Regions from separate parts of the Mesorhizobium sp. LSJC269B00 genome, predicted to be linked through region 1. Evidence: predicted binding sites of a transcription regulator. Region 1 holds the regulator's gene; the other holds the start of a gene.

What was found. The regulator LexA, encoded in region 1, represses DNA repair genes until DNA is damaged. The targets are predictions, from matches to a motif close to TGTTCNNNNTGTGTTCNG.
Region 2: X771_RS158165 (PA0069 family radical SAM protein) is a predicted target of LexA. The motif match lies at 2,244-2,261, and genes of this name have one in related genera.

What each region holds. Positions count from the first base shown of each region.
Region 1 is NZ_AYVN01000005.1:681,300-685,472, forward strand. Features, by position in the region: gene kynU (kynureninase) at 1-1,152, opposite strand, end outside; gene X771_RS148550 (GntR family transcriptional regulator) at 1,320-2,084, shown strand; gene lexA (transcriptional repressor LexA) at 2,290-3,072, shown strand; gene X771_RS148540 (ComEC/Rec2 family competence protein) at 3,066-4,173, opposite strand, start outside.
Region 2 is NZ_AYVN01000002.1:491,522-495,694, reverse strand. Features, by position in the region: gene X771_RS158150 (aldehyde-activating protein) at 34-465, shown strand; gene X771_RS158155 (hypothetical protein) at 455-1,429, opposite strand; gene X771_RS158160 (glycosyltransferase) at 1,682-2,185, opposite strand; gene X771_RS158165 (PA0069 family radical SAM protein) at 2,336-3,490, shown strand; gene X771_RS158170 (ribonuclease HII) at 3,645-4,173, shown strand, end outside.

The DNA.
Region 1 (4,173 bases):
ATATCCGACATAGAGCGGCGTGAAGCCGAAACGGATGGTCGACGGCGCCCGGAAATCGCCGATCACGCCGCGCTCGATCAGCGCGCGCATCACCTGATAGCCATGCGGATGGAGGAACGACACCTGGCTGCCGCGCTGGCTGCCGTCGCGAGGACTTTCCAGTTCAAGCCCGTAGGCGCCGCATCTGGCTTCGACGAGCTGGATAAACAGGTCGGTCAGCGCGATGCTTTTTCTGCGCACCGCTGCCATATCGACGTCGTTCCAGATATCGAGCGCGCCCTTGAGCGCCCGCATCGACAGCACCGGCTGCGTTCCGCACAGGAAGCGGCGGATCCCGCTGCCGACGGCAAAGCCCTGCTCGAAGGCAAAGGGCCGCGCATGGCCCCACCAGCCGCTGAGCGGCTGCCTGATATCACCATGGTGGCGCTCGGCCGCGTAGATGAAGGCCGGCGAGCCCGGGCCGCCATTGAGGTATTTGTAGGTGCAGCCGACAGCGAAATCGGCATTGGCACGGTCGAGTTCGACCGGCAAGGCGCCGGCGGTGTGGCAGAGGTCCCAGATGATCAGCGCGCCGGCGTCATGTGCCTTGCGCGTCAGCGCCGCCATGTCGCGCAACTGGCCGGATTTGTAGTTTACGTGGTTGACCAGGATGACGGCAACGCTGTCGTCGATCAGCTCCTCGATTGCGGCCGCGTCGACGCCCTCCAGCCGCAGCCGCGTTCCCGGCCGGGTCGAGGCGACGCCTTCGGCGATGTAGAGGTCGGTCGGGAAACTGTCGCCCTCGGCAACGATGACCGACCGATCCGGCCGCATGCCGAGCGCTGCGTGCAGCAGCTTGTAGATGTTGATCGAGGTTGTGTCGCAGACCACCGTCTGCCCGTCAGCCGCGCCGATCAGTCGTCCGAGCTGATCTCCCAGTTCCACCGGCATGTTGAACCAGCCAGCCGTGTTCCAGGCGCGAATGAGGTCCTGCGCCCATTCCTGCGTGGCGGCCTGTTGCAATTCGCTGAAGACGGCTGGTGACGCGGCACCCAGCGAATTGCCGTCGAGATAAATCACGCCTTGCGGCAAGACAAAGCGTTCACGCATGGAGCGCAGCGGATCGGCGGCATCCATTGCATCGATTGTAGCGAGATCGGGTGTCGTGCTCATGATCCGGCGCCCTTCCATGGACAAACGCGCGCGGCGGAGCCTGCCGCCCAAACATGCCGGCGATCTTGAGTGGTCGCCCTTGAACTGTCAAATATTATATATAATTCACCCATTGAAAGGCTTTGATATATAATGATCCGCCGAGCGTTTATGTCTGATGGATCACGATGCTGGATGACGAGCAGACCTCGAAGACGGAAGCGGCCTATCGCCTGCTCAGGCGCGATATTCTTGCGACCCGGCTGGCGCCTGCCGCGCCGTTGAAGCTGAGCACGCTGCGCAACACCTACGGCATCGGCTGGACGCCGTTGCGCGAGGCGCTGTCGCGGCTGGAGGCGGAACGGCTTGTGACCGCCATCAGCAACCGCGGGTTTGCGGTCGCTCCCGTCTCTCGGGCGGAGCTCGAGGATTTGGCGCGTGCGCGGCTGGTGGTCGAACTGCCCCTGCTGGTGGAATCGATCGAGGAGGGCGACCGTGAGTGGGAAGACGCGGTCGTTGCCGCCCACTATCGTCTCTCACGGTGCGGGTCTGTTCTCGACGATCCATCGGATGATGCGGTCGACGCGTGGTACGAAAAACACGATGCCTTCCATGCGGCGCTGCTCAGTGCCGCGACATCCAGCTGGCTGCTGCGCTTCAATGCGACGATTTCCGACCAATTGCATCGCCATCACCGCTTTCTGGGTCTGGCCCCGACGCTGCGCGCCGCCGCCGGCCGCACGGATGGCCACCGGAAGGCCGTGGCGGCCCTGCGCGACGCCGTGGCGATCGAACACCATACCGCCCTGATGGAAGCGGCCCTCGATCGCGACGTCGAACGTGCGAAAACTCTGATGACCGCTCACATCGGCTACACGCTGCAGGTCTATGCCCAGAGTGAACCCGGCGCGGATGCTGCGCAGCCCCGTCCGAAAAGGAAGCGGCGATCGTAGCCGACGACGCAGGGCACTTTGTCTTCGTTTCACCCCGTTGCCGGCCAACGACTACGAGCGGCGCTCGCAGCGCCGAACGTTACGCTGAACAAAACGTCAACACATTCATTAAACTTTAAAAGGTTGCGGAACACAACTGGAACAGATAGTGTTTGTTCTGGGTTTGTTTTTTCTGATTCTGGTTTCAGAACCCTTGGGGGCCGCGATGCTGACGCGCAAACAACATGAGCTTCTGATGTTCATCCATGAACGCCTGAAGGAGAGCGGAATCCCGCCGTCCTTCGACGAGATGAAGGAAGCGCTCGACCTCGCCTCCAAGTCCGGCATCCACCGCCTGATCACGGCGCTTGAGGAGCGCGGTTTCATTCGCCGGCTGCCGAACCGGGCGCGCGCGCTGGAAGTGCTGCGGCTACCCGACTCGATCGCACCAGGCCTCAACGCGGCGAGGAAGTTTTCGCCGAGCGTCATTCAGGGCAGTCTTGGTCAAGCCGGCCAAGGGCAAGGCGGCCAGGGACAAGGCGGGATGGGCCAAGGCGGTCTCGGCCGCCAGATCAAGCCGGGCTCGCCGTCGCGTTCGATGTCTGCCGGCAATGACGATGCCGTTTCCGCGATTTCAATCCCGGTTATGGGACGCATCGCCGCCGGCGTGCCGATCGACGCCATCCAGCATCAGACCCATTCGATCTCGGTGCCGCCCGACATGATCATGGGCGGCGAACACTACGCGCTCGAGGTCAAGGGCGATTCGATGATCGAGGCCGGCATTTTCGATGGCGACACGGTCATCATCCGCAATGCCGACACAGCCAGCCCCGGCGAGATCGTGGTGGCGTTGGTCGACGATGAGGAAGCGACCCTGAAACGCTTCCGCCGCAAGGGCGCCTCGATCGCCCTGGAAGCCGCCAACCCGGCCTACGAGACCCGCATTTTTGGACCGGACAGGGTGAAGGTGCAGGGCAAGCTTGTCGGATTGATCCGGCGCTACTGAGCCGGCTTGGGTTTGTACTTTTCACGCTGGTTGTAAGGCGGCAGGCCGCGCGCTTCGCGGGAGAAGCGGCGTTGCTCGTGCCAGGGGCGATACGGCTTGTCGACGGCGAAGCGGATGGTTGGCGCTGCAGCTGCCGATTGCGGATCGAAGAAGACGGCGGCGCTGCCGTCGCGGGCCAGCTGTTTCTTCGTCACGACCAGCACAAGCGGGTCGCGGCACGGATTGTAGGCCGTGGCGTCATCGATGACGATCAGGCTCGCGAAGGCACAGGCCGGCCGCGCCGTCTTGCGGTCTTTGGCAAGGGCTACAATGGCTCCGGAAGGGTGTCGGGCGATACAGAGATCGCCCATGCAATAGAAGGGCGACCCGGGCGGCAGATCGAGCGGATCGAGATCGAACCGCGTATCTGTTGCCTCGAAAATCTCGGGCGGGATAATGGTTTCGGCCCGCAGCGCCCGTTTCCAATTGTCCGTGGTGAATTCGTTGGAGCGTTCGCGGTTGAGGGCGAGTTCGCCGCCACCGATCGGCATGGCCACCAGATGTGCGTCCTCGGATATGAGCACGTCGGGCGTAAGCACCTGCGGCACCGTCAACAGGCCGGCCAGCGCGAAAGGCACGGCCGCCAGCCTGAGCCAGGTGGTGGCCATGGTGGCGATGACGAGGGCGACCGCCACCAACAGCACCGAGCGGATGGAGATCAGCCCGACGGCGTCGACCGGCGAGCGCTCGGAAATCCAGGCCGATATAGCGATCATCGCCATCAGACCCTTGCCCATCACATAGAGGAACGGCCCGTCGGCGCCGAACGGCATCGCCAGTGCGCTGAGCACGGCAAAGGGCATGACGATCAACGAAACAATCGGCATCACGGCCAGATTGGCGATCAGGCTGAGCGGCGACACACGCTGAAAATGCCAAATGGCGAACAGCAAGGTTGCACTGCCGGCGATGATCGAGGTCATGGCGAGGCCGCCCATGGCCAGCGCGAATTTTCGCGACAGGAAGCCGACGAAGGAGCGCTTTGCCGACGGCGTTCTCACCTTGTCGGCGCGGTAATCGGCCCAGCCGGCATAGGCGCCGACAAGGGCGGCGGTGGCGGCA
Region 2 (4,173 bases), on a different contig from region 1:
AGTCTGTCGCCAAGTCAAGACGGAAGAGATCCAATGAGCGCGCACCGCGGCGGCTGCCATTGCGGCAACATCCACCTGACCTTCGAAACGGGAATCGAGCCGGCCGAGGTGGAGATCCGCGCCTGCCAGTGCGCGTTCTGCGTCCGGCATGGTTCGCGCGCCGCTGCCGATCCGCAGGGCCGATTGATCGTCTCGGTCGAGGACGAGGCGCGGCTGCACCGATACCGGTTCGGATTGCGCACCGCCGATTATCTCATCTGCCGGGACTGCGGCGTCTATGTCGCTGCTGTGACCACCGACGGCGAACCGAGAGCGATCGTCATCGTCAATGCGCTGGATCACCGGCCGCGGTTCAACCGCGAGCCGGTCCCAATGGACTATGATGCCGAGAACAAAGAGGGTCGCATTGCCCGGCGGCAAGCGCGCTGGATGCCGGTCGAGATCCGCTCCGGCGTCAGCGGATGACCGGCTCGCCGTGGAAGCGGCGGCGCGAGGGCGGCGAGACGCCGAAGCCGACCTCCATCATCAGCCGTGGCGTGGTGGACGGCACGGTGCCCATGTGGAAGCCGAACGGGTCCTCGACGAAGCCGAGGCCGGCCTCGCCGGTCAGCGTGACCGGGCTGTCGTCGCCATAGACCTTGAGCACGTCTTGCGCCGGATGGCCGACCAGCAGCGTCAGCTGGTGCTTGAGACTGCGCCTGTTGTGGCTGCCTTTGACATAGACATGCGGACCGGTGCCGGCATCGCAGGGTTTCAGATAGAAGAAGAATTTCAGCATCCGCCAGTCGTCGAGATCGAAATGATATTTGCCGAGCGAGGCAAGGTTCTTGTCGGCGTCGGAAGCCTCGCCGGTCGGAAAGCTCCACCAGACACGCGTGGTGATCAGCTTTGCCTGCCCGCCCAGATAGTGCTGGGCGATGTCGAGCAGCAGCGGGTCGTTCTGGATGGCGAGTGCCGCCTTGCAGCCGAGGATGCGCTCGAAATAGTGGCCGCTGAGCAAAGAGCGGCCGAACCGCTTCTCGGCTTCTGCGTGTTCTCCGGGCATGAATTCGAGCCGGCGGTCGAAATTGCCGAAGCACGGCGTGCTCTGAGCAAAGCTGGCGATCTCTTCGTGGATTGCCTGCGGAAGGACCAGTCCGGAGAACAGGCCATCGGTGCGCAGCGCCGCGACGATCGACTTGAGGTCGACGCCCCTGAACATCGTCGCTCCGGCACTCTGCGCGGGGCGCGCGGCTTTGGCGCCAAGCCAGTGCAGCTTGCGCGCCGGCATGGTGCGAGCAAGCACGAACATCGGCAGCCATGCGGGATTTTCGCGCAGGTCGGACAGATAGGTCGGGATACGCACCGCAATGCGGCGGAGCAGGCTGCCGTTGCGGGCAATGGCTTCCAGACTGGGGGCGCCGGATTTGTCAGGGGACGAAAGGTTCATCGGGGTCCTCAGATATGAACGGCAGCAACGACGACGCGGCGCTTGCTTACCGCTCCGGCACTACCCAAACCCCGATATCCCGCATCAACGGAATGCTAATCCCGCGTCAGCTTTTGTGCAATGCACAATAGCTTTTTGCGGCGAAAAAGAGGGATGGTGCTGCGACCGTGCCAATGCGGATGAGACGCCGACGCTGCCCCTCATCCGCCCTTCGGGCACCTTCTCCCCGTGAACGGGGAAAAGGAAGAAACATCACTTCTTCGGCGCCAGCCAGATTTCGGCGTCGAGCCGCCTGGTGGCGAGACCGCGCGCAAGGGCTTCGGCGCTGTGCGCGTTCTTCGACAGGGCAGCGGCCTGGCGCTTGCTGATGACCAGCCCTTCGGCCAGCGCCCGGTTGCCCGAAAACACCCGTGACAGGAACGGCGTGCGGCTGCCGCGCGCACGGCAAAAGCGCGCCGGCATGGTTTGCCGCGCCGTGTGAGCGACAACGTCGTCGATCCAGCCCTCCGCCAGCCTTGCGCCGGGTTCCAGAAACAGCAGCCAGTCACCCTTCGCCTGCCTGATTCCCGCGGCAATGCCGCCGGCCACGAAGTGGCAGCCGGCATGATCGGCAACCCGATGCGTCTGGTCGGTCGAGCCGGTGTCGCAGACGATGACATCGCGCACCACGCCCTCGACCGCGCCGCCGATCAACGAGGCGAGCGTGCGGGCAAGGCCTTCTTCGTCATCCCGGGTTTCGATGAGAACGCTGAGCATTTTTAGCCGAATAGCGGAAAGCCCGGCGCAGCGCCAGTTTTGCATGGCCCAACGAAAAAGTTCTTGCTTTGTTCTCATCAGCGAAATAGGATTATTTTCATGAACAGAGCGATTCGACAGCCAGCCGACAGTCCTTGGGAAAGGGCCAAAATGGAACATATCGTGCGTGCGGACATTGCTGCTTTCGGAGCAGGGCGAGCCGAGATGGCCAATGCGATGATCGAACAGAGCGGCATGCGCGTCCGTCCGGATCGCAACCGCGGCCGTTCCGCGGGCATCAACCCGTCCGGCCGGTTCGAGCCGGTCAGCCGGCATGTGTTCGACGACGGCTGGAATTCGCTGGAGGAATTGCCGCCGTTCAAGACCGAAGTGCAGGTCGAGAAGCCGCGCACCATCATCACCCGCAACGAATCGCCCGACATTTCCTTCGACCGCTCGATCAACCCCTATCGCGGCTGCGAGCATGGCTGCGTCTATTGTTTCGCCCGGCCGACGCATTCCTTCATGGGCCTGTCGCCGGGGCTGGATTTCGAAGCGAAGCTGTTTGCCAAGCCGGATGCGGCGCGGCTGCTCGACAAGGAACTGTCGAAGGATGGCTATCAGCCGCGCACCATCGCGATCGGCACCAACACCGATCCCTACCAGCCGATCGAGAAACAATACCGGATCATGCGCGAGATCCTCGAAGTGCTGGAGGCGCGCGGCCATCCGGTCGGCATCGTCACCAAATCCCATCTGGTGACGCGCGACATCGACATCTTGTCGCGCATGGCCGAACGGGGCTTGGCCAAGGTGGCGCTGTCGGTGACGACGATGGACCGCATGCTGGCGCGCACCATGGAGCCACGCGCGTCGACGCCGACCAAGCGGCTTGAGGCAATCCGGCAGCTTTCCGATGCCGGCATCCCGGCCTCTGTCATGGTGGCGCCGATCATTCCCGGCCTGACCGACCAGGAGATGGAGCGCATCCTCGATTCGGCACGCGCCGCAGGCGCCCGCGAGGCCGGCTATGTCATCCTGCGCCTGCCGCTCGAGGTGGCGCCGATCTTCAAGGACTGGCTGCTGCGCCATTATCCCGACCGCTACCGGCACGTGATGTCGCTGATCCGTTCGATGCGCGACGGCAAGGACTATGATTCGGAATGGGGCAAGCGGATGAAAGGCGCCGGCCCCTATGCCTGGCAGATCGGCCGGCGCTTCGAGATCACGGCCAAGCGGCTCGGCCTCAACGCCGAGCGGCGCACCCTCCGAACCGACCAGTTTGTCGCCGCCGCCAAGGCGACCGAGCAGCTGATGCTGCTCTGAGAGTAGCGCCTGCCCTGCCCTCGTGGTTGGCAGGCGACCCAAGAATCCCGTCCGGCCTGTCCCCCGGCCTGCAGACGGTGCCCTCCCGGTCTTGCCCCACTCGACCCTGGAGGGACTTGCGGAGAATCGGAGCCGATGCGAACCTCGCCGCAACATGGCTCGCGCGCGTTCCGATTCTCCGCTTCTTTTAGAAATCGTCGAAAAGCCCGACTTCTCCTTCGAGACGAAGGCGATGGCTGAAGGCCTGTGGCCGGTGGCAGGCATGGACGAGGCCGGCCGCGGTCCGCTGGCCGGGCCGGTGGTGGCGGCGGCGGTGATCCTCGATCCCGCCAACATTCCCGACGGGCTAGACGATTCCAAACGGCTCAACCATTTGCAGCGCGAGGCGCTGTTCCTGAAAATCCTGGGGTCAGCGCTCGGCGTGTCGATGGCCTCGGTCAGCGCCGAAGGCATTGACGGCAGCAATATCCTCAAGGCCAGCCTGGAAGCCATGCGCCGCGCCCTTGCCGGCCTGCCGATCCAGGCGAAGCTGGCGCTGGCCGATGGCCGCGATGTGCCGCCGGGCCTCCTCTGCGAAGGCCGCGCGCTGATCAAGGGCGACCAGCGCTCGCAATCGATCGCCGCCGCCTCGATCGTCGCCAAGGTGATGCGCGACCGCATGATGTGCGGCTGCGGCAGCCACC